DNA from 3 places in the Sporosarcina sp. P37 genome. Region 3 is predicted to be linked to each of the others. Evidence: riboswitches for the same ligand, from Rfam matches in the RefSeq annotation. Region 3 holds a riboswitch; each other region holds the start of a gene.
The links. A riboswitch is a leader RNA that binds a small molecule or an ion and turns the genes downstream of it on or off. The one in region 3 is predicted to bind S-adenosylmethionine.
Positions count from the first base shown of each region.

Region 1: linked by a shared signal. The riboswitch ahead of metA (homoserine O-acetyltransferase MetA) and the one ahead of SporoP37_RS04625 (methionine ABC transporter ATP-binding protein) in region 3 are both predicted to bind S-adenosylmethionine.
Region 2: linked by a shared signal. The riboswitch ahead of SporoP37_RS07110 (methionine ABC transporter ATP-binding protein) and the one ahead of SporoP37_RS04625 (methionine ABC transporter ATP-binding protein) in region 3 are both predicted to bind S-adenosylmethionine.

Region 1 is NZ_CP015349.1:690,883-698,260, reverse strand. Features, by position in the region: gene SporoP37_RS03655 (thioredoxin family protein) at 116-430, shown strand; gene SporoP37_RS03650 (AbrB/MazE/SpoVT family DNA-binding domain-containing protein) at 596-865, opposite strand; SAM riboswitch class I at 1,016-1,122, shown strand; gene metA (homoserine O-acetyltransferase MetA) at 1,214-2,122, shown strand; gene SporoP37_RS03640 (YetF domain-containing protein) at 2,189-2,893, shown strand; gene SporoP37_RS03635 (HAD family hydrolase) at 2,932-3,591, opposite strand; gene SporoP37_RS03630 (spore coat protein) at 3,697-4,296, opposite strand; gene SporoP37_RS03625 (glycoside hydrolase family 18 protein) at 4,481-5,764, shown strand; gene SporoP37_RS17220 (hypothetical protein) at 5,887-6,030, opposite strand; gene gdhA (NADP-specific glutamate dehydrogenase) at 6,417-7,378, shown strand, end outside.
Region 2 is NZ_CP015349.1:1,362,195-1,369,572, reverse strand. Features, by position in the region: gene SporoP37_RS07120 (tRNA dihydrouridine synthase) at 1-458, shown strand, start outside; gene SporoP37_RS07115 (pyridoxal phosphate-dependent aminotransferase) at 580-1,746, opposite strand; SAM riboswitch class I at 1,976-2,087, shown strand; gene SporoP37_RS07110 (methionine ABC transporter ATP-binding protein) at 2,202-3,206, shown strand; gene SporoP37_RS07105 (methionine ABC transporter permease) at 3,208-3,876, shown strand; gene SporoP37_RS07100 (MetQ/NlpA family ABC transporter substrate-binding protein) at 3,894-4,718, shown strand; gene sdaAA (L-serine ammonia-lyase, iron-sulfur-dependent, subunit alpha) at 4,807-6,384, opposite strand; gene SporoP37_RS07090 (M42 family metallopeptidase) at 6,691-7,378, opposite strand, start outside.
Region 3 is NZ_CP015349.1:865,155-872,532, reverse strand. Features, by position in the region: gene SporoP37_RS04655 (acetyl-CoA C-acetyltransferase) at 1-126, shown strand, start outside; gene SporoP37_RS04650 (acyl-CoA dehydrogenase family protein) at 158-1,957, shown strand; gene SporoP37_RS04645 (arsenate reductase family protein) at 2,454-2,813, shown strand; gene gcvH (glycine cleavage system protein GcvH) at 2,890-3,270, shown strand; gene SporoP37_RS04635 (toprim domain-containing protein) at 3,333-3,686, shown strand; gene SporoP37_RS04630 (thioredoxin family protein) at 3,679-3,978, shown strand; SAM riboswitch class I at 4,029-4,134, shown strand; gene SporoP37_RS04625 (methionine ABC transporter ATP-binding protein) at 4,282-5,307, shown strand; gene SporoP37_RS04620 (methionine ABC transporter permease) at 5,300-5,968, shown strand; gene SporoP37_RS04615 (MetQ/NlpA family ABC transporter substrate-binding protein) at 6,035-6,889, shown strand; gene SporoP37_RS04610 (hypothetical protein) at 6,957-7,199, opposite strand; gene SporoP37_RS04605 (dicarboxylate/amino acid:cation symporter) at 7,333-7,378, shown strand, end outside.

The DNA of each region.
Region 1 (7,378 bases), 170 kb from region 3:
AAATCATCAGTAATTAAAAAAAGTAGCGGTAAATCGCATAAGTCGTCTAATGACAAGAAGTTGCGAAAAACGTGTATAGTGAAGCCTGTACTATTCAATAAAGGAGAGTCGGAAAATGAAAAAGCTAGAATCCATGGAGCAATTTGAGCAACTTAAAACAGAAGAACGAGTGATTTTTTTGTTCACCGCTGATTGGTGCCCTGACTGCCGGGTGATTGAACCATTCTTACCTGCATTGGAAACGGAATTCGCCGAATATCAATTTATCTCTGTAGACCGCGACGACTTCATTGATCTTTGCAGCCAGCTTGATATATTCGGAATCCCGAGCTTCGTTGCATTCAGTGAAGGCAAAGAAACTGGCCGATTTGTCAGTAAAAACCGTAAAACAAAAGAAGAGATCGAAGAGTTTATTAATAGTTTAACGTAATATAGCACGGAGTTTTAACGGGCTGACACATGTCGATATGCGGTAAGACCGAAGTGCTGACAGTCTGCTCAACGCTGAAAACTCATCAAAAAACTGAAGACAAGCTCCTGATTACTGGAGTTTGTCTTCAGTCTCAAACTGTCTCATCACTGAGACGGTTTTTTATTACGTGAAATCTTTCAGCTGTTCCAAAAGGATTTTGGCGCCTTGCGGACTGATGAAAAAGCCGTTTGATAACTCTTTATTTTCGTCCAGTACTTCACCAGTAATGAAACAAGCTCTATTGACTTGGTATTTTCTCAGAATAATCCGGTCATCCTCTGCGAAAATCTCGATAGGGTCTCCCTTATCAATCAGCAAAGAATTTCGAAGTTCTTTTGGAATCACAATTCTGCCGAGATGATCAACTTTACGAACAATGCCTAAAGACTTCATAAGCTCCGCCCCCGGGAAAAGTAGTTAGTAGTATCTATTATACACTAACGGACGCTGTCTACAATTTATGAAACTCGAATGCGCAGAAAAATTTGAAAATTAAACTATACAATTTATTTATTAATGCTATAATAGTCAATAATTAAATATTTCTTATCAAGAGAAGCTGAGGGATTTGGCCTGATGAAGCTTCAGCAACCTCTGTGCAGACAGGAAGGTGCTACCTCCAACAAGATTGTTGTCTTGAGAGATAAGAACGGTGAACGGCAAACCCTGATTTCTTATCTTTAGAAAAAAGGGTTTTTTTATATGGAAATACTAATGAGAAAAGGTCAAGGAGGAATTGGAATGCCAATTAATATACCGAAACATCTGCCGGCAGGAGAGTTATTGAAGAAAGAGAAAATTTTTATTATGGACGAAGAACGTGCGGTCGCACAGGATATCCGTCCGATAAATATTCTGATATTAAATTTAATGCCTGAAAAAGAAAAAACGGAACTGCAGTTGCTCCGTTTGCTGGGAAATACTCCTTTGCAAGTAAATGTTACATTCTTGAATACAGCTACGTATGTTTCCAAAAATGTCAGCCAGAATCATCTGGAAACGTTTTATACGACATTTGAACATGTGAAACACCGCCGTTTTGACGGCATGATTATAACTGGCGCACCAGTCGAACTGATGGAATTTGAAGATGTTGTCTATTGGAAAGAGTTAGAGGAAATTATGGATTGGACGAAAACGAATGTTACTTCCGTCCTGCATATATGCTGGGGCGCACAAGCGGCACTTTATCATCACTACGGTATTAACAAGTTTGAATTGCCAAAGAAATGTTTCGGTGTGTTTTCACATGATATTACTGATGCGACGGTGAATCTCGCCCGCGGATTTAATGACGTTTACGTGGCACCGCATTCCCGTCACACAGGTGTTTCATTGGAAGAAATTAAAAAACATCCTGATTTGACTTTGCTTTCAGCTTCTGAAGATGCGGGTGCATTTATTGTGATTTCCAAGGATTCTAAACATATTATGGTGACGGGTCATTTAGAATATGATGCCCATACGCTGGCAGAAGAATATGCACGGGATGTACAAAAGGGAGCGGACATTGACGTTCCAGAAAACTATTTCCCGAATGATGACCCGACAAAAGAACCGAAAAACACATGGCGTTCACACACGCATTTATTGTTCTCAAATTGGCTCAATTATTATGTATACCAAAAAACGCCATATGTCTGGAATTAAAAGGCGCGGTGAATAGATGCTTCTAGTTTGCACATACTCCGACTAGTGGAGGTGTATGTTGTGAACATTGATGAATTTTGGGAATTGGCTTTTTGGGAGATGACGCTGCGTACAGTCATTTCATTTGTCGTGCTGCTCATTTTGGCACGATTTATGGGGAAGAAGCAAGTGTCCCAGCTGACATTTTTTCATTATGTGACAGGCATCACGATCGGTTCGATTGCAGCCGATTTGGCAGGAGAGTCTGAAACTCCATTTTTGAACGGACTGTATGGCATGATCTTATGGGCATTGCTGACAATTTTAGCTAATTTTTTATCGTTTAAATCCATTAAGCTCCGTGTGCTGCTTGACGACAAGCCGATGATTGTCATTCAAAATGGGAAAATTATCGAAGGTTCTTTGCGAAAATTACGGTTAAGTTTTAATGATTTGAATATGATGCTGCGTGAGCAATCAGTATTTTCCGTGAAAGACGTCAATTTTGCTATTTTTGAAACAAACGGCAATTTAAGCGTCCTGCTGAAAGCGGGTGAAGAACCTGCCACGAAGAAAGATGTAAAAGCAGCTGTCACGCCGCCGAAATATATTCCAACAGAAATTATTACGGACGGCAAAGTAGAAGAGAAGAATATGCGTGAATTGAAACTGACCGACGTCTGGCTGACAGAGCAGCTAAAAAAGCAAGGCATATCCAAACCTGAACATGTATTTTATGCGGAAATTCAGACAGACGGCAGTTTATATATCAATTCATTAAAGTCGCCATAATGAGAAGGGCCCTGATCTTACATCAGAGCTCTTCTTTTTTATAAAATCTCCCAGTTCCGTTTCTTTGCAACAGCTCTGAGTTTCTCGTCAGGACGAACAGCCACGGGATGCCCGACCTGCTCCAGGACGGGCAGATCCGAAATGCTGTCCCCGTAAGCGAAGCTGCCGGCCCAGTCGACGCTCTCTCCTCGCAGGGCATAATTGATTTGCTCGGTTTTTCTTGTGCCCTGAATATGTAAAAACGGCTGATCCATTGCGATATGTTCTCCAGTTGACGGGATGTCCGTACCGATGATTGTATCGAATGTCAAATGACTGGTAACTGCAGTTAAAAAAGGTGTATATGCACCTGAAACGAGTAACACGCGGTAACCTTCTTTGCGGTGTTTTGCCAGGCGGCTGACGACTTGCTCATTAAAGTCCGCCATCATGACGTCCTGCATGCCGGTGAAAAACCCTTTTAGCTCCGTAAGTGTTAATGATTCGAGTGCCTGCAGATAGAGCATCATGGAACGTTCTTTCATTTTGCTTTCAGGAAGAATATTTAATTTATACCGGATATAAAGCGGCAGGATGGAACGATAAAATTTCCCATAGTATTTTTTGTGGACCGGATGTTTTTTTAATTGATCCATCAATAATTTAAACGTTTCTTCTTTGTACAATGTACCGTCAAAATCAAAAATCGCAACTTTCATAGTAGCACCCCTTTAGCTGTATTTCTCACTACAGTATACAAATATAATGTACAGGAAAGCAAAAAAGCAGATGGAGTAATGACTCCACCTGCTGAAACAGAACGGTTATTGAAGGTTTTTGGGCATGGCTGGCTGACCTTGAAATGGGGCGAATGAATTCAATAGCATCTGCATATCATGCGTATTCAGCTGCGGCACTTGGTAATACTGATGCTTGTTTTGATAAATCGCCAATTCATAGGCCATTTCAATACAGTTCGCTACAGAATCGGCAAGTACCCGGCGGACAACAGGGTTACATACTTCCAATGAAGCGGCTGTCTTGCCTGTCGCGCCTTCCTTGGCAGCCCCAAGCAAGAACCCGGATATGATCTCATCAGTGATTTCACTTGTGGAGTGGATTGGCTTGGAAGGGGCTTTTTCCTTTATGCCGTAGACAAAGTCGCTGCCTGCCTTCATTTGGTAACGCTGGGTCGGATGAGAAGGGTCTTTGCCTGATTTGAAGCATTCGACGGTAATATTGTATTCGTCCAGCATAAACCGGTATTGGCGGTCCAGAATATCCAGAAGTTCGGGGTCCTGTACATGAGGACGCAGAATCATTGATTGATTCAAAGCTCCCACTGCTGCATTTAGAACTTCATGAACATCAAATAATTCATGACCGCCATGATTCATCGATGGGGGAACCTGTTCGCCCTGCATGTTTTGAGATGTTTCGAATTGATTTGTCAACTACATTTCCTCCTTCAATTGTCGTTTGCATCGAGGATAGTATGTGAAGCAAAGATGAACGTATACACATAATCAATCGATTGGTTAATTCATGCATAGCGGGCAGTATGTGATCATATTATTGGGGTAGAACTAGAGAAGGGTAGTGGAGTTCATGCAGATTCATGTAGTTTCACAAGGGGAGAGCTTATACAAAATCGGTAAAATATACGGCGTTCCGTACGAGCAAATTGCGGAAGCGAATGAATTAGAAAGCGACACGCGACTTGCAGTGGGACAAGCGCTTGTCATTCCGATTGTCGGCTCATATTATTGGGTGCGGCCGGGAGACAGTCTGTATTTGATTGCCCAGCGATTCGGATTAACCGTCGCACGACTAGCGGAAATTAATTCGATTAATCCTTCCTCACGATTGATGATCGGTCAGCGGCTGTACATCCCTCAGGAAGTCAAAACGCCAATTGACTCGTTACTGTATGTAGAACCGAGAACCCCGGTCAGTCAGGACATGCTGGCTGAAGTGCGCAGACGCGTGGATGGACTGACTTATTTGGCGATGTTCAGTTATGAAGTCCAGCGGGACGGCTCACTGAAGGCGCCCAGTCTGGCAGATATTCCGGCTATCGCCAGCAATGCAGGGGCTGTAAATATGATGGTGCTAAGCAATCTTGAGAATTTTTCGTTCAGTGCAGAATTGGGGCATGTCCTATTCACTGATCTTGAAGCACAGAACCGGATGATTCAAAATGCTATAAAAATCGCCAAAGAAGTCGGCTATAATGATATTCATTTCGATTTTGAATTACTGTTCCCTGAAGACAGAGAATTATATAACCAGTTATTGCGTAATGCACGGGACCAGATTCACAAAGCTGGTCTTACACTTTCTACAGCGCTGGCCCCAAAGGCAGGAGAAGTGACGACAGGAATATATGGCGCGCATGATTATAAAGCACATGGAGAGATTGTGGATTTCGTTACACTGATGACCTACGAATGGGGTTACACATACAGTGCACCGCAAGCCGTCAGCCCCATTGGACCGGTTTCAAAAGTTGTAGAATATGCAGTGAGTCAGATCCCGCGGGAGAAAATTTTTTTAGGCCAGAATTTATATGGGTATGATTGGTCTGCTCCGTTTGGTCAGCCGGACAGTAAAGCTGCCGCGGCGCTCAGTCCCAGAGCAGCGACTAACTTGGCAATCGAGGTAAACGCGGCAATAGAATATGATGCGCTGGCGCAGGCACCGCATTTTACGTACTACGATGCAGAAGGCACACAACATGAAGTATGGTTTGAAGATGCAAGGAGCATTAATGCGAAATTTAATCTGTTAAAACAATTTAGACTGCGCGGCATCATGTACTGGAAACTCGGACTTGCGTTTCCGCAAAACTGGCTGCTGCTTGAAGATCGGTTCACTGTGCGAAAACGGTAAAAACTGAGGCATTGCATCACGCATTATCTGTATGCAGTTAAAATAATGCGCTTTTGACGGATACAATGTTTTACAGAACAAGAGCCTTTCCTGAAATCAGGAAAGGCTCTGTGATACGTTTTTTATTCATTCGTTAATACTTTCATTGCGTTTTGGAACATTTCCATGTCTGGATTTACGAGTAAAGCAGGTAGGAAAGCAAATGTCATGATTAGCAGTAAGTTTGCTCCTAAAAATGAGCGGAATGTATGAGATTTCTTTGTCATGGCGCTTCGCCTCTTTCTTTTCGTAGTAGTTCCCACGCGTTCGGAAACCTATTCAAATCAATAGTTCAACACCAATTGTTTGAATAGTTTAATAATACACTATATTCAATGAAGTGTAAATGAAAATAATCAAGAGAGTACATAAAATTGACACAAAAGTTAAATGGAAATAGAGAAATTAGAAAAAAATCTTGTAACTTGCTCTGTTTTCAGTAATAATATTGAAATACAAAGAAATATTGCGAACAATTAAAATTCAATTTATTAAGCAGGATTTATTCTTTTCATAAACTAACACTAGTGTTTCTGAAGAAATAGGATAGAGAGAGTGAGCGACTAGTCGCTCATGAACGCATAACGAACAACTTGGAAAGGGATGATTGCAGATGACAAAGATTGGTGAAGTAGATTATAACAATCGTAAACGAGCAAATGATTACGTTCATGAAGTATATGAACTGGTAAAGAAAAGAAATCCAGATGAAAAGGAATTTTTACAGGCAACAAGAGAAATATTCGATTCCCTTCGTCCGGTCTTTGCCAAGCATCCCGAATTTATGTCAAACGGTATTCTTGAGCGCATTACAGAACCTGAACGAATCATTTCATTCCGCGTAGCTTGGGAAGATGATAAAGGGAAAGTTCACGTCAATAGAGGTTTCCGCGTTCAATTCAACAGCGATCTTGGACCTTATAAAGGCGGATTGCGTTTTCACCCATCCGTCAATAACAGTATTATGAAATTCCTGGCTTTCGAGCAAATATTCAAAAATGCCTTAACCGGACAGCCGATAGGCGCAGGTAAAGGCGGCTCGGACTTCGATCCAAAAGGAAAGTCAGATCGTGAAATCATGCGTTTTACACAAAGCTTCATGACGGAACTGAGCAGACATATCGGTCCGGATATTGACGTGCCGGCAGGAGATATCGGTGTGGGCAAACGTGAAATCGGCTATTTATTTGGCCAGTATAATCGTATTAAAGGCGGCTATGAGGCCGGTATCCTTACAGGAAAGAATCCGGATCACGGCGGCAGCTTGGGCCGGAAAGAAGCGACGGGCTATGGTACGGTGTATTTCGTGGATGAGATGCTGAAAGAAAACGGACTTTCATTTGAAGGCCAGACAGTTGTCGTGTCAGGTTCAGGAAATGTTTCGACGTATGCAATGGAAAAAGCTATGCAGCTTGGTGCAAAGGTCGTTGCGTGCAGTGATTCTGACGGTTATATTTATGATAAAAACGGCATTGATCTGGATCTGGTGAAAGAACTGAAAGAAGTCGGCAATAAACGGATTTGGGAATATACAAAAGAGCATTTAGAAGCAGAATACCATGCGGATTGCACAGC
Region 2 (7,378 bases), 500 kb from region 3:
TGTCAATCCATCTGCGCACCCGCAAAGAGATGAGCAACGGGAATGCGCATTGGGAGTTAATTCCTGAAATCAAGAAACTTCGCGATGAAATAGCACCTGATACGCTGCTGACTATTAACGGAGACATTCTCGATCGCCAAATGGGTCTCGAGCTTGTAGAAAAGTATGGCGTAGATGGGGTTATGATTGGCCGCGGAATATTCCACAATCCATTTGCATTTGAAACAGAGAAGAGAGAGCATGATCATAAAGAACTGCTGGATCTTTTGCGTATTCACCTGGATCTTTTTGATAAATATTCGACAGAGCTTGAACCGCGGTTATTTAAACCGCTGCGCCGATTTTTTAAGATTTATATTAAAGGGTTCCGCGGTGCGGCTGAACTCAGAAATGAACTGATGAGCACGAATACGACTGATGAAGTGCGTGCATTGTTAAATAGTGTGGATCTGGACTGACCTTCTTTTTGAAATGACAGCAGTTATTTGTACACTCACAACAAAAGCCTCCTTGTGATTCCGGAATATAACGGGATCACAAGGAGGCTTTTTATTTACTTCATGTAAGATGAGCGTCTTCTTACTTAAATAAACCGAGCTTTTCGATGCGGCGCACGGCTTCTTCCAGACGTTCTTCACTCTCTAATAAACCGACGCGAATATATCCTTCGCCGTGCGCGCCAAACCCGTTTCCAGGAGATACCGCAACATCTGCTTTATCCAGCAATAAATTAGCAAAGGTTTCGCTTGTAAATCCGTCGGGAACTGGAAGCCAGGCGAAAAATGAACCAGTAGGCGCTGTTACATCCCAGCCGATGCGTTCGCACTCTGTGAGCAATACTGTCAGGCGGCTCTGATAAAGCGCCACTAACTCTTCTACGCATTGCTGCGGGCCTGTTAAAGCCTCGATTGCCGCCCGCTGAACCGCAGGGAAGATGCTTGTAAATAAGTGGTCCTGCAACAGATTTAATGCTTCCACTATTTCAGGATTACCGACCGCAAAGCCGACGCGCCAGCCTGCCATATTATACATTTTAGAGAGGGACAGCATTTCAATGCCAACATCCTTTGCTCCTTCAGTTTGTAAAAAACTGATTGGCTTCTTGCCTTCAAAACCAATTCCTCCATACGCAAAATCCTGTAAAACAGCAATTTGATTTTCTTTGGCGAAAGCCACCGTCTTTTCATAAAATTCAGGTGTTGCTGTCACGCCTGTAGGATTACTCGGATAATTCAAGTACATCAGTTTAGCATCTTTTTTCTGCTCGTCAGTTAATTCTTCATAATCAGGAAGAAAATCATTTTCCTTGCGCAGCGGCATCGTTTCAAATCGGATATCCGCTAAACTGACTCCCGATAAATAGTCAGGGTACCCCGGATCGGGCAGGAGTAATAATTCGCCTGCATTCATAATAGCCAGCGGCAGTTCTACGACGCCAATTTTCGTGCCTCCGAGTACCGCAACTTCTGTTTCAGGATCAATTGTGACGTTATATTCCCGCTGATAGTATTCTGCCACCGCTTGTTTCAGCGCAAGTGTTCCTCTAAATGGAGAATAGCCATGTGTGGCCGGATCTTCAACAGCTTCCTGCAGCGCTTTAATAATATGTGTAGGTGTTGGCTGATCAGGGTTTCCGCGTCCCAGATTAATAACGTCTCTGCCTTCAGCCTGTGCCTTTTCTACTTTTTCCAGTAATAACGTAAAGAAATGCGGAGGGAGCTTTTGTAACCGATTGGACAAAGCCATAGTCTATTCCTTCTTTCTCTGATGAGGTATTTGCGTTAAGTATACATAGATCATACTAGACTTTACAATAGAAGGATTGTAATTCAATGCCGGATAATGCAATGAATCGATGGAGAAAAAATAATACTGATAGAAAAAGTCGGATTTTATGAAAATATAGCGTGAATCAGCTTGACAGTTTAATTAATTCAGACTAGTATATATTTTACGCATAGAATTTAATAGAAATCTCTTATCGAGAGCGACTGAGGGAAAAGGCCCGATGAAGTCCAGCAACCCCTTGAATGAAACAAGGAAGGTGCCAAATCCTGCAGAATGGTTTTCCATCTGAGAGATAAGCTGAGAATAGTTCAGTACTTCTTTCATTTAGAAAATGAAAGAAGTTTTTTAATATAAAAGATTAATTTCAGCTGCATGTACTTAGTAACTGCTGGGATACAGAAAGAAGGGAGAACATGATTCAAATACAACATTTGTCTAAGGCGTATCAGACAAAAGATAAAGTGGTAAAAGGTGTAGATGATGTATCACTGGACATCGGGACCGGGGAAATATTTGGCATTGTCGGATATTCCGGAGCGGGAAAAAGTTCTCTCATACGCTGTTTGAATTTGTTGGAAAAGCCTACAAGCGGCACTATTTTAATCGACGATGTAGATTTAACGAAGTTATCGGGAGCACAGCTTCGGCAGGCACGTTTGAAAATAGGGATGATTTTTCAGCACTTTTATTTAATCAGCCAAAAGACGATATTCGAAAACATTGCATTTGCACTGCGGGCGGCAAAAATGCCTTCAGACAAAATAGAGGCACGTGTCATGGAACTGCTTGAAATGGTAGGACTGTCTGACAAGCGCAATGTATATCCTGCGCAGTTGAGCGGGGGACAGAAGCAGCGTGTCGGTATTGCAAGAGCGTTAGCCAATAATCCATCTGTGCTGCTTTGCGATGAAGCGACATCCGCACTGGATCCTAACACAACTATGTCCATTTTGCGTCTGCTGAAAAAGATCAATAAAGAGTTGAACATCACAATAGTTTTAATTACACATGAGATGAATGTGGTAAAAGAGATTTGTGATCGGATGGCGATTATGCAAGCGGGCAAAGTGATTGAAGAAGGTCCGGTGTATGACATTTTTGCTAATCCTGTTCAACCTTTGACGAAGGAGTTTATCAGCAGTGTGGTTTCTTATGATATTCCTGAAAGTGTCACTGCCGGCCTAGCCGGCACATTGATAAAAATCACGTTTAAAGGTGAAGTCGCAATGGAAGGTGTAATTTCCGATACGATGCAGAAGTATAAAGTCAAAGGGAATTTCCTGCACGGGTCGATTGAATATATTCAGGAACGGGCACTCGGGATTTTCTTGATGGAATTACAGGGAGCGCGCGAAGATGTAGAGCAGGCCATTGCATACATACTGGAACAAAATGCTGAAGTGGAGGTGATCCGATAATATGTTCGATGTGTCCCATATCATAGAACTGATGCCGGATATCACAAAAGCTTTCGGCGAAACGTTATATATGATCGGTATTTCACTTTCCATTGCTTTAGTTATCGGTCTGCCGCCTGGGGTTCTGTTATTTACAACGGATAAAGGATTAATTCTGGAGAATCGTGCAATTAACTCTATAGTCGGATTTTTCGTCAATGTCGTCCGTTCTATTCCGTTCATTATTTTGCTTGTAGCACTAATCCCATTAACCAAACTAATCGTAGGGAACACGATTGGCCCAACTGCAGCAAGTGTATCTCTTTCTGTGGCAGCCATTCCTTTCTTCGCAAGAATTGTTGAAACATCGATGCGTGAAATAGACAAAGGTGTTATAGAAGCTGCTATATCAACAGGGGCTTCGCCGTGGATGATTATCTGGAATGTATTGCTGCCTGAATCAAAGTCAAGTATTATCCAAGGACTTACATTGACTTTGATCAACCTGGTTGCCTATTCGGCAATGGCCGGATTTGTTGGCGGCGGAGGAATAGGTGACTTGGCGATTCGCTTTGGCTATTACCGATATGATGACAGTATTATGCTGGTTACTGTCGCTATTTTAATCGTTCTTGTACAGCTGATACAATTTAGCGGAGACCGTTTTTCAAAAATGATAGATAAAAGATAATAGGGGAGAGATGGATGATGAAGAAACTGGTACTTGCTTTCATACTAACTTTGGCAGCAGCCGCTTTAGCTGCCTGCGGAGGAGAAAAGACTGCTGAAAAATCGGATGATGATAAAAACCTTCGTTTTGGTGCAACAGCAGGCCCTTACAGCGACATGCTGAAAAAAGCAATTCAGCCTGGACTTGAAGAAAAGGGGTATACTGTGACCATCACAGAATTCAGTGATTATATTCAGCCGAATATTGCATTGGACAATGGGGATATAGATGCAAACCTGTTTCAAAACATTACGTACTTAACGAATTTTGAGAAGGAAAATAATATGGAACTCTCGGAGCTGATTATAGTGCCGACAGCGCCGCTGGGCATTTATTCAAACAAATATGATTCACTTGATGAGATTGAAGAAGGCTCAACCATTACGATACCAAATGATCCCGTCAACGCAGCGAGAACGTTATATGTATTAGAAGACGCGGGATTAGTAAAAATGGATAAAGAAATAGACCAATTGACGGCATCTGAGAAAGATATCGCAGAAAATCCTAAAAACCTGGTTATTCAGCCGGTTGAGGCAGGGCAATTGCCCCGCTCTGTAGAAGGGGCTGATTTGGCTGCGGTTCCGGGGAACTTTGCAATTGCGGCAAATATGGATTTATTGGACGCGCTGGCTTTAGAAAACATGCCGGATCGTTTCCGTAATGTTGTCGCTGTGAAAACAGAAAATGAAGATAAGCAATTTGCGAAAGATATCATTGAAGTAGTAGAGTCTGAGCAGTTTTTAGAAGTCATCGATTCCGAATTTAAAGGTTTTGGCAAACCGGAGTGGATGGAAAAATAATCGTAATCCTGTAGCAGTGAGATAAAAATATACCAGACCCGGAGACAAAATAATATGTCTTCAGGTCTGGTATTTTTACTTTGTTTTATTACTCTGTCTCTACCAAAACAATATCGTCAATGATAGGCACGTCACGTTTTAATTGTGTCAGCATTTCTTCGTCCACCCGGCTGTCGATTTCGCAGATCGTAATTGCCGGTCCGTCAATCGCAAACCGTTCATTTGCCATGCGTGCAATATTGATTCCTTTTTTTGATAGAATACCCAGCAATTCAGCGATTACACCTTTTTGATCGGTATGGCGGATCAACAATGCCGGACGTTCACCTGAGAATTTTATCGGATAATCATCCAGTTCTTGCACTTCGATTTTACCTCCCCCAAGTGAACTTGCCAGGACTTTAATTTTATTGGTCGGTCCTGTCAGCTCGACGAGTACGGTATTTGGGTGGTAGCTGCCGAGCACCCGGTTCGTGAATTCATATTCTAATCCTGTCTCTTCAGCGAGTTCCTTTGCATGCGGAATTCTTTCATCGGTCGTATTGTACCCCATAACACCCGCCAACAGTGCCAAGTCAGTTCCGTGTCCCTGATAGGTAGTGGCGAAAGAACCCATCAGTGAAAACTTTGCATGAATCGGCTGCTCGTTCAATAATTGATATGCAACATTGCCGATTCGCACAGCACCTGCAGTATGTGAGCTGGAAGGGCCGATCATGACAGGGCCGATGATTTCATAGGCGCTCTGGTATTTGGCGGGAGCGCCTCCGCTTTTTTCTTTTTGCTCTTTTTCTTTGCCGAATACTTTAGTTTTCAGTTTTTGGCCAGTGGGTGTCCCGGCAAGTCCGCCGATTCCTGTTTCACGCAAGGATTCTGGCATTTGCTGGCCGACTTCGTGCATGACATGAATGACTTCATCCGGCGGGATAATGCTGACCACACCAGCCATGGCCATATCCGCGGCGGCCTGTGCAGTAATGGCATGCAGGCCGTTTCGGATGATGCAAGGAATTTCCACCAATCCTGCGACAGGGTCACACACGAGCCCCAGTGAGTTCTTCAGCGCGATACCAATCGCATGCCCTACTTGAACCGGCGTTCCCCCGGCAAGTTCAACCAGTGTGCCAGCAGCCATACCGGTTGCCGATCCGACTTCTGCCTGACATCCGCCGGCTGCTCCGGATATAGAGGCCCGATTTGCAATGACTAACCCAAGTGCTGATGCGGTAAACATCGACAAGACAATTTGTTCGCGTGTAAATTTGCCGCTGTCGAGTGCGTGCACAAGCACGGCGGGCAGAATTCCGGCCGATCCTGCTGTCGGCGTAGCAACGATTCTTCCCATATTGGCATTTACTTCTGAAACAGCAAATGCGTTCGCTGCTGTATGAAGTGTAAGGGGATGGACGAAGGACTGTCCTTTTTCCGCATAATCATGCAGACGATGTCCATCTCCGCCTGTCAATCCGGTGCGCGACATTACGGAACTGCTCGTTCCTTTGCGCACGGCTTCTTCCATTACAGTGAATTGTTCCGACATTTTTTTGATAATGGTCTCTCTGGTGAGGCCTTTTTGTTTAATTTCTGACTGAATCATCAGTTCATGAATGGGTGTATGATCCTGATCTGCGAGCTTGATCAGCTGATCCAAACTTGTAAATGACATTTCTGTATGCTCCCTAATGAGAACGGCTGACCGCGCAGGGATACATTACCGTTCTCGTTGTATTTGATGTGATTCATAGTATTCTGCGTTTGTCTGTTTGTATAAGATTAAGATATATGAAGCCAGCAAATTGTTTTGAAAGCGCTTACTAATATTATTTGACATTTCATGTGAAATGTCAATGAATCCAAGATGCAGTGGATTAGTCCTTTTGCTGTATGTGTTTAGCCGTATTTTATAAAGTTTCCGTTCCTTGACCGGCAATTCTATTCGGCGGCAAAAGTACAAATCGCAGCCGCTTTTCACTCAATAGCTCTGCATATCAGATTGCACGTAATGATACAGCAATTGCAATGTGTTTCGCAGGGAGTCTCCATGCGTCCGTTCAAAAGCATGTGAGGAATCAATTCCCGGTCCAATCAACCCGTGGATGATATCATGACCTGCCCTGATGGCCGCGGAAGCGTCCGAGCCGTAATGCGGATACATATCGATTTTGTACGCTATATCATTTTTAACAGCCAGACCGACTAAATGATTTCGCAGTCCGTAATGGTAGGGTCCGCTGGAGTCTTTTGCGCAAATTGACACCGTATATTCATCAGTTGACTGACCGTCTCCAATGGCCCCCATATCAACCGCCAAATACTCGACAGTTTCCTCAGGGATGTTGGAATTACCGCCATAGCCAATTTCTTCATTATTCGAAATGAGGAAGTGAGTAGTGTAAGGCAGTGAGATGTTTTCTGTTTGAATATGCTTAATAAGCTGAAGCAAAATCGCAACGCTGGCTTTGTCGTCCAGGTGGCGGGATTTAATAAAGCCGCTGTCCGTAATTTCAACGCGAGGTTCAAGTGAAACGAAATCACCGACTTCGATTCCAAGCGTCCGGATTTCCTCCGCTGTTTGAACTTTTGCATCAATGCGAACTTCCATGTTTGCCTGATTTCTTTCCGCAGTGCCGGCATTTTTATAGACATGCACAGAGGTCTGA
Region 3 (7,378 bases):
GCCACAGGAACCGTCTTAACATTAAAATTAATTAATGAACTGAAACGTCAAGGGAAAAAATACGGTGTCGTTACGATGTGTATCGGCGGCGGAATGGGTGCAGCGGGAGTATTTGAAGTTCTATAAATAAAAAAACGTTCAAACAGGGGGAAATACTATGACTAAAGCTATGGAGGGAAACACTATGACAGAATTCGTAAAGGGCGGAGCATTTTTAACGGAGGATATGGACGCATCACGCGTATTCACACCGGAAGATTTCACAGAAGAGCAAAAAATGATTGCCAAAACAACGGAAGAGTACGTTAAAAATGACGTGGCGCCGCTGATTGAAAAGCTCGAAAATCACGAGTTTGAAAACTCCGTGACATTGCTGAAGAAAGCGGGCGATCTGGGACTTCTTGCGGCAGATATTCCGGAAGAGTATGAAGGTCTTGGACTGGATAAAATTTCGTCTGCATTGATTGCGGAAAAATTATCCGTAGCTGGCGGCTTCTCGATTACTCACGGCGCACACGTGGGAATCGGTACGCTGCCAATCGTACTGTTCGGTAATCATGAGCAAAAGATGAAGTACTTGCCGAACTCTGCAAGCGGCACGAAAATCTCCGCTTACGCATTGACGGAGCCAAGCTCGGGTTCTGACGCACTGGGTGCCAAGACAACTGCTACATTAAATGCTGCAGGCACTCACTACGTATTGAATGGTGAGAAGCAATGGATTACAAACTCTGCATTTGCTGATGTCTTTGTCGTATATGCGAAAGTGGACGGCGAAAAGTTCACGGCGTTTATTGTAGAAAGAGACTATCCGGGTGTTTCTGTAGGGCCGGAAGAGAAGAAAATGGGCATCAAATCATCTTCTACACGTACATTAATCCTCGAAGATGCAGAAGTGCCTGTGGAAAACTTATTAGGAGAAATCGGGCGCGGCCACATTATTGCGTTCAATATTTTGAACATCGGACGCTACAAACTCGGAGTAGGTACAATCGGCGGATCGAAGCGTGCACTTGAGCTGGCTATTAAGTACGCGAATCAGCGGAAGCAGTTCGACACACCGATTTCTTCATTCAACTTGACGAAAGAAAAGTTCGGTACGATGGCTTCTATGCTGTATGCAACAGAGAGCTTGATTTACCGTACGGTCGGATACTTTGAAGAGCGCAATGCGGCGATGAGCCCAGATGAGCAAAAAGATGGCGCTAAAGTGGCGGCTTCCATTGCGGAATATGCTATCGAATGTTCCATTAACAAAGTGGTAGGATCCGAAGTGCTGGATTACATTTCCGATGAAGCAGTTCAAATTCACGGAGGCTACGGCTTCATGGCAGAGTACGAAGTGGAGCGCATCTACCGCGATTCCCGTATTAACCGGATCTTTGAAGGTACGAATGAAATCAACCGAATGATCGTTCCTGGGACATTCCTGAAGAAAGCAATGAAAGGCGAACTGCCATTGCTGCAGCAGGCACAGGCGCTGCAGGAAGAGCTGTTGATGATGATGCCTGAAGAAGTGGGCGACGAAGCATTGGCGCAGGAGAGAGTACTCGTGAAGAATGCGAAGAAGGTCGGTATCCTTGCCGCAGGACTGGCAGCACAGCGCTACGGCACGAAGCTCGATCAGGAACAAGAAATCCTGGTCAACATCGCAGACATCGCCAACGACATTTTCGGAATGGAGTCTGCTTTGCTGCGTACGGAAAAAGCGATCAGCAAAAACGGCGAAGAGAAAGAGAACCAAAAGCTTCTTTATACACAAATCTTCTGTCAGGAAGCGTTTGGACGCATCGAAGCGGCGGCGAAAGAAATACTGCTCGCAGCAGTCGACGGCGACAACCAGCGCATGATGCTCTCTGCATTGCGCAAGCTGACTCGTAACAATCCATACAACCTGATTGCGAAAAAGCGTGAAGCGGCAGAAAAGCTGATCGAAGCAGAAAAATACATCGTGTAATCATAACGTACACTAGACGCCTCCTGTGTGGGGCGTTTTTTTGTGGTGCGGGTTGAAGCTCTGGCTAATCCATTGGGAGCCGCCATCAGCCCCGCTTCAATCCTGCGTGAATAGCGGCGGGACTTGGATTACGCCCTATAAGTAGTTTGGAAATTAATTTTGTCTTAGAACCTGATGAAGTTCAAGTTCAGATACTTGTATAACGATTACAACTCCAATTCAGTGAGCATCAATAAGTATCACCCGCTTGCGTTGCAAGGGATTGGCGCGCAGGAGAGGCGACTCCCGGAGGATCAGCCCGACAGGCGAGACAGCCAAAGGAAGCAACGCGACCTGGCTGGCTCACCGCGGGCCCCCGGGAAAGCGTCCCCTCCGAAGCGCCCATCCCCGCCCCTGGCCAAACTCCAGCCTCTCAAAGTCTAAAAAAAGTGACCCGTCGCTTGGTTGGCATCAGCATACGCTTATTTGCTATACTGAAAAAAAGGAGGATTCCATTATGACTATGACATACTACGGTTATCCAAAATGCACCACGTGCCGCAAAGCGAAGAAATGGCTTGAGAATGAAGGGATTTCATTCGAGGAAAAAAACATTGCAGAACAACCTCCAGGCGAAGACGAACTGCGCACGATGATCAAGAACTCCGGCCTTGAAATGAAAAAGTTGTTCAACACAAGCGGCAAGAAATATCGTGAGCTTAACTTAAAAGACAAACTGCCAACTATGACAGACGATGAAAAAATCACATTGCTCGCTTCGGACGGGATGCTCATTAAACGGCCGATCGTCTCTGACGGCCAAAAAGTTACCGTCGGATTTAATGAAACCGCGTTTTCAGAAACGTGGAAGAAATGATTTAGTTTCTTGTTTTTACAGGGGAACTATGGCAAACTGAATAAAGACAAACTATTATAATTTTGGAGGTAACGACATGAGCACACCAAAAGAATTGCGTTATTCAGAAGAGCATGAATGGGTAAAAGAAGAAGACGGTAAATACCGAATTGGAATCACACATTTCGCACAGTCTGAACTGGGGGACATCGTGTTCGTTGAATTGCCGCAAGTAGGCGATCAATTGAAATCAGACGAGCCTTTCGGAAGCGTTGAATCAGTGAAAACTGTTTCAGAATTATACGCTCCACTGACTGGTAAAGTTGTGGAAGTAAACGAAAATCTGGAAGACAGCCCGGAATTAGTTAACGAATCTCCATATGAAGATGCGTGGATGGTTGTTGTCGAAATCGAAGACAAAGCTGAACTTGATGCGTTAATGACAGCTGAGCAGTACGAGGAAATGACAGCTGAATAATACCGAAATTTAAATGCGCTGGAACGTTTCAGCGCTTTTTTTATACGCTGGGAGGAAACAGCATGGACACGAAAGTTCTAATTGTGGAAGGCGGCTCCGACCGCAAGCGGCTGTTGCCGATCCTTGCTGAGCCGGTGGAGATTCTCTGTACTAACGGCACCATCAGTCCGTACCATATTGAAGAACTGCTGGCACCCTACGAACAACAGGAACTCTTCGTTTTTCTGGATGCGGACGCTTCAGGCGATTCTATTCGCAAGCTCTTCAAACAACTGTATCCGGAAGCGAGACATTTATATACGGACCGTCTCTACCGTGAAGTGGAAACGACCCCCGTCAAATTATTGGCTGCCATTTTAGCGGCCGCCAATTTTAAAGTACATCCGAACTACTTGGCAGGTGGACCTCATGAATAACTGGACAATAGAAGACTGGCAGCGTGCACAGGCGGCAGAGCAAGTGGCCGCTTTCTATTTATTTACCCCGATGTGCGGTACATGTGCAGTTGCTTCCAAAATGCTGAATGTAATTGAAACGATGCGTCCGAAGTTACCTATCGGAAAAGCAGATTTAAACTATGTTCAGGAAATTGCAATTGAATATGAAATCGAAAGTGTGCCGTGCCTGCTCATTCATCGTAAAGGGCAGCCAATTGAAAAGATTTATGCCTTTCAATCCGTGCCGTTTCTACTCGGGAAACTCAGTTGACAATGGAATTCAATGTGTGGTATAAGTAGGGTAATCAACTGAATACAAAACTCTTATATAGAGCGGTGGAGGGAAGTGCCCTATGAAGCCCGGCAACCGTCACATTTGTGAAATGGTGCCAATTCACTCAGAGCAAGTCGCTTTGACAGATGAGAGAAATGGAAACGTACATAATGACTTATACGTTCGGCCTTTCTGCTTGTCCGCAGAAAGGTTTTTTTATTACCAAAAGCGAAAGACGCCGTTAAGCTCCGGCAGGCGTTAGAAGACAATGAAAGAGGATTACATGAGGTGGTGCAGAAAATGATTCAACTAACAAACGTTCATAAAAAATTCCATTTGAACCGTTCAGAAATAATCGCGGTAGATGATGTATCGCTAACCATCAAAGAAGGAGAAATTTTCGGCGTCATCGGTTACAGTGGTGCAGGAAAAAGTACTTTGATTCGGCTGCTGAATGGTCTTGAAACACCCACGTCCGGCAGCATTATGATTCACGGACAGGAAATGACGACATTAAAAGGAGCCGGTCTTCGCAATGCCCGTCAGAAAATCAGTATGATCTTCCAGCACTTTAACTTGCTGTGGTCAAGAACCGTGGAAGAGAATATTATGTTCCCGCTCGAAATTGCGGGTGTGAAAAAATCGGTTCGCAAGCAAAAAGTAAAAGAACTGATAGATCTGGTCGGGTTGACTGGCCGTGAAAAAGCTTATCCCGCACAGTTATCAGGCGGTCAAAAACAACGTGTCGGCATCGCGCGCGCACTTGCGAATGACCCGGAAGTACTACTTTGTGATGAAGCGACATCCGCGCTTGATCCTGAAACGACAAATGCAATCCTCGATTTATTGACAGACATCAATGAACGTCTTGGACTGACTATTGTCCTTATCACGCATGAAATGCATGTTATCCGTAAGATTTGCCATCGTGTAGCAGTCATGGAAGCAGGGAAGGTCGTGGAGATCGGCAACGTGCTCGACGTCTTTCAATCTCCGCAGGCTGACATTACAAAGCGTTTTATTTCACAGGTGACCGACACTGGCGATACAGACGCAGCGATCGCACACCTGCAGGAGGAAACTCCACACGGAAAGCTGATTAAGCTAGCCTTCATCGGGGAGCGTACAGAGCAGCCTGTCCTTGCTGAGCTGATCCGGAAATACCCGATTGAGGTCAATATCGTCCAGGGAAATATCTCGACTACACGGGACGGCGCGTACGGCACACTGGTCTTGCAGCTGGCAGGGGACGCGGCGGTTGTTGATGAAGCGATCGCTTTCTTAGATGCCAATGAAGTGAAGACGGAGGTGCTGAAGAATGATTGAGCAGTGGTTCCCGAACGTCAATTGGGAGAAAATGTGGGCGGCGACGGGCGAGACACTTTATATGTCCGCGTACTCCACGTTATTCACGTTTATTTTTGGTGTCGCACTCGGTTTGCTGCTATTCCTGACAAGTCCGGGGCAACTCTGGGCCAATAAAATCACCAATGTCTTTACAGGGGCATTTGTCAATGTGTTCCGGTCCATTCCGTTTATCATTTTGATTATTTTATTGCTGCCTCTGACTAATTTGCTTATTGGAAGTATGCGCGGACCGAATGCCGCGTTGCCAGCGTTAATTATCGGCGCAGCACCGTTCTACGGACGCATGGTGCTGATTGCGCTGCAAGAAATTGATAAAGGAGTTATCGAAGCGGCACGTTCAATGGGTGCGAAAACTTCTACCATCATTTTCAAAGTGCTGTTGCCTGAATCCATGCCCGCGCTAGTGTCTGGGATTACAGTGACGTCAATTGCGCTGGTCGGATATACAGCGATGGCAGGGGTAATCGGCGCCGGGGGACTCGGTACACTTGCGTATTTGGAAGGGTTCCAGCGTAACCGCGGCGATGTGACGATGATGGCGACAATTTTAGTTTTGATCATCGTATTCATCATTCAGTTTATCGGTGATTTCTTTGTAAAACGTATGGACAAGCGATAACAGGATTTTCAGGGAAACCTGTCAACCATAAATATAATCCAGTAATGGAGAGGGAGAAATGTGAAGATGAAGAAGTTTTTATTTGGTCTATTCGCGGCGGCACTTGTGCTGGCACTGGCAGCATGCGGCACAAAAGATGATAACAGCGAAGATGCGGCACAGGATGCAGATGACGCAGAAAAGGGCGACAAAACGACTTTGACAGTCGGAGCGTCCAACACGCCGCACGCAGTAATTTTAGAAAAGGCGAAGCCACTATTGGCTGAAAAAGGGTACGATTTGAAGATTGAGAGCTACACAGATTATGTACTGCCAAACAAAGATTTGGATGAAGGCACATTGGATGCGAACTATTTCCAGCACATTCCATATCTAGAGAGTCAAATTGCAGATTTCGGTTATGATTTTGTCAATGCAGGTGCAATTCACATCGAGCCGATCGGTGTCTACTCAAAGAAATATGATTCATTGGAAGAACTTCCTGATGGTGCAACGATCTTAATCAGTAACTCTGTAGCGGATCACGGGCGCGTACTGGCTATGCTTGAAGAAAAAGGTTTGATCAAGCTTGCTGACGATGTGGAAAAAGTGAAGGCGGAAGTAGAAGATATCGTTGAAAATCCGAAGAACTTGGAGTTTGACGCAAACTACGAAGCAGCATTAATGCCGCAATTGTACAAAAATGATGAAGGCGACGCATTATTGATCAACTCAAACTTCGCAATCGACGCCGGCTTAAATCCAATGGAAGATGCGATCGCTTTGGAAGATTCAGAGTCTCCTTACGTTAACGTAATCGCTGTAAAGAGCGGTAACGAAGACAGCGACGCAATCAAAGCATTGATAGAAGTGTTAACTTCAGAACAAATCCAAGATTTCATCGTAGAAGAATGGTCTGGATCAGTAGTTCCAGTAAAATAATGAATAGAAGGCCGGCAGCTGGAGCAGCTGCCGGTTTTTATATTGGAAATAGAGTTCATATATGGTGTTACGCGCTCATAGTTGCTGTGTATCCGCTCATAGCTGCCTGCCACGCGCTCAATGCGTCATCGCGTCCGCTCATAGCTGCCGTCCACGCGCTCAATGAGGCTTCACACCCGCTCATAGCCGCCGTCCAGGCGCTCAATGCGGCATCGCCTCCGCTCATAGCTGTCGTGTATCCGCTCAATGCGTCTTCACACCCGCTCATAGCTGCCGTCCACGCGCTCAATGCGTCATCGCGTCCGCTCATAGCCGCCCGCCACCCGCTCATCCCCGCAGCAAAGACACTAAATAAACTAAAATATTTTCTTCTCTATTCCCCGCTCTTGTGGTAAAGTTGTGTTGTTTCAGTCATACATATGTGTATTTGAGGAGGACGTATTGTGAAGTTTAAACTAGGGCTTATTTGGCGTATTTTGATAGCCATTG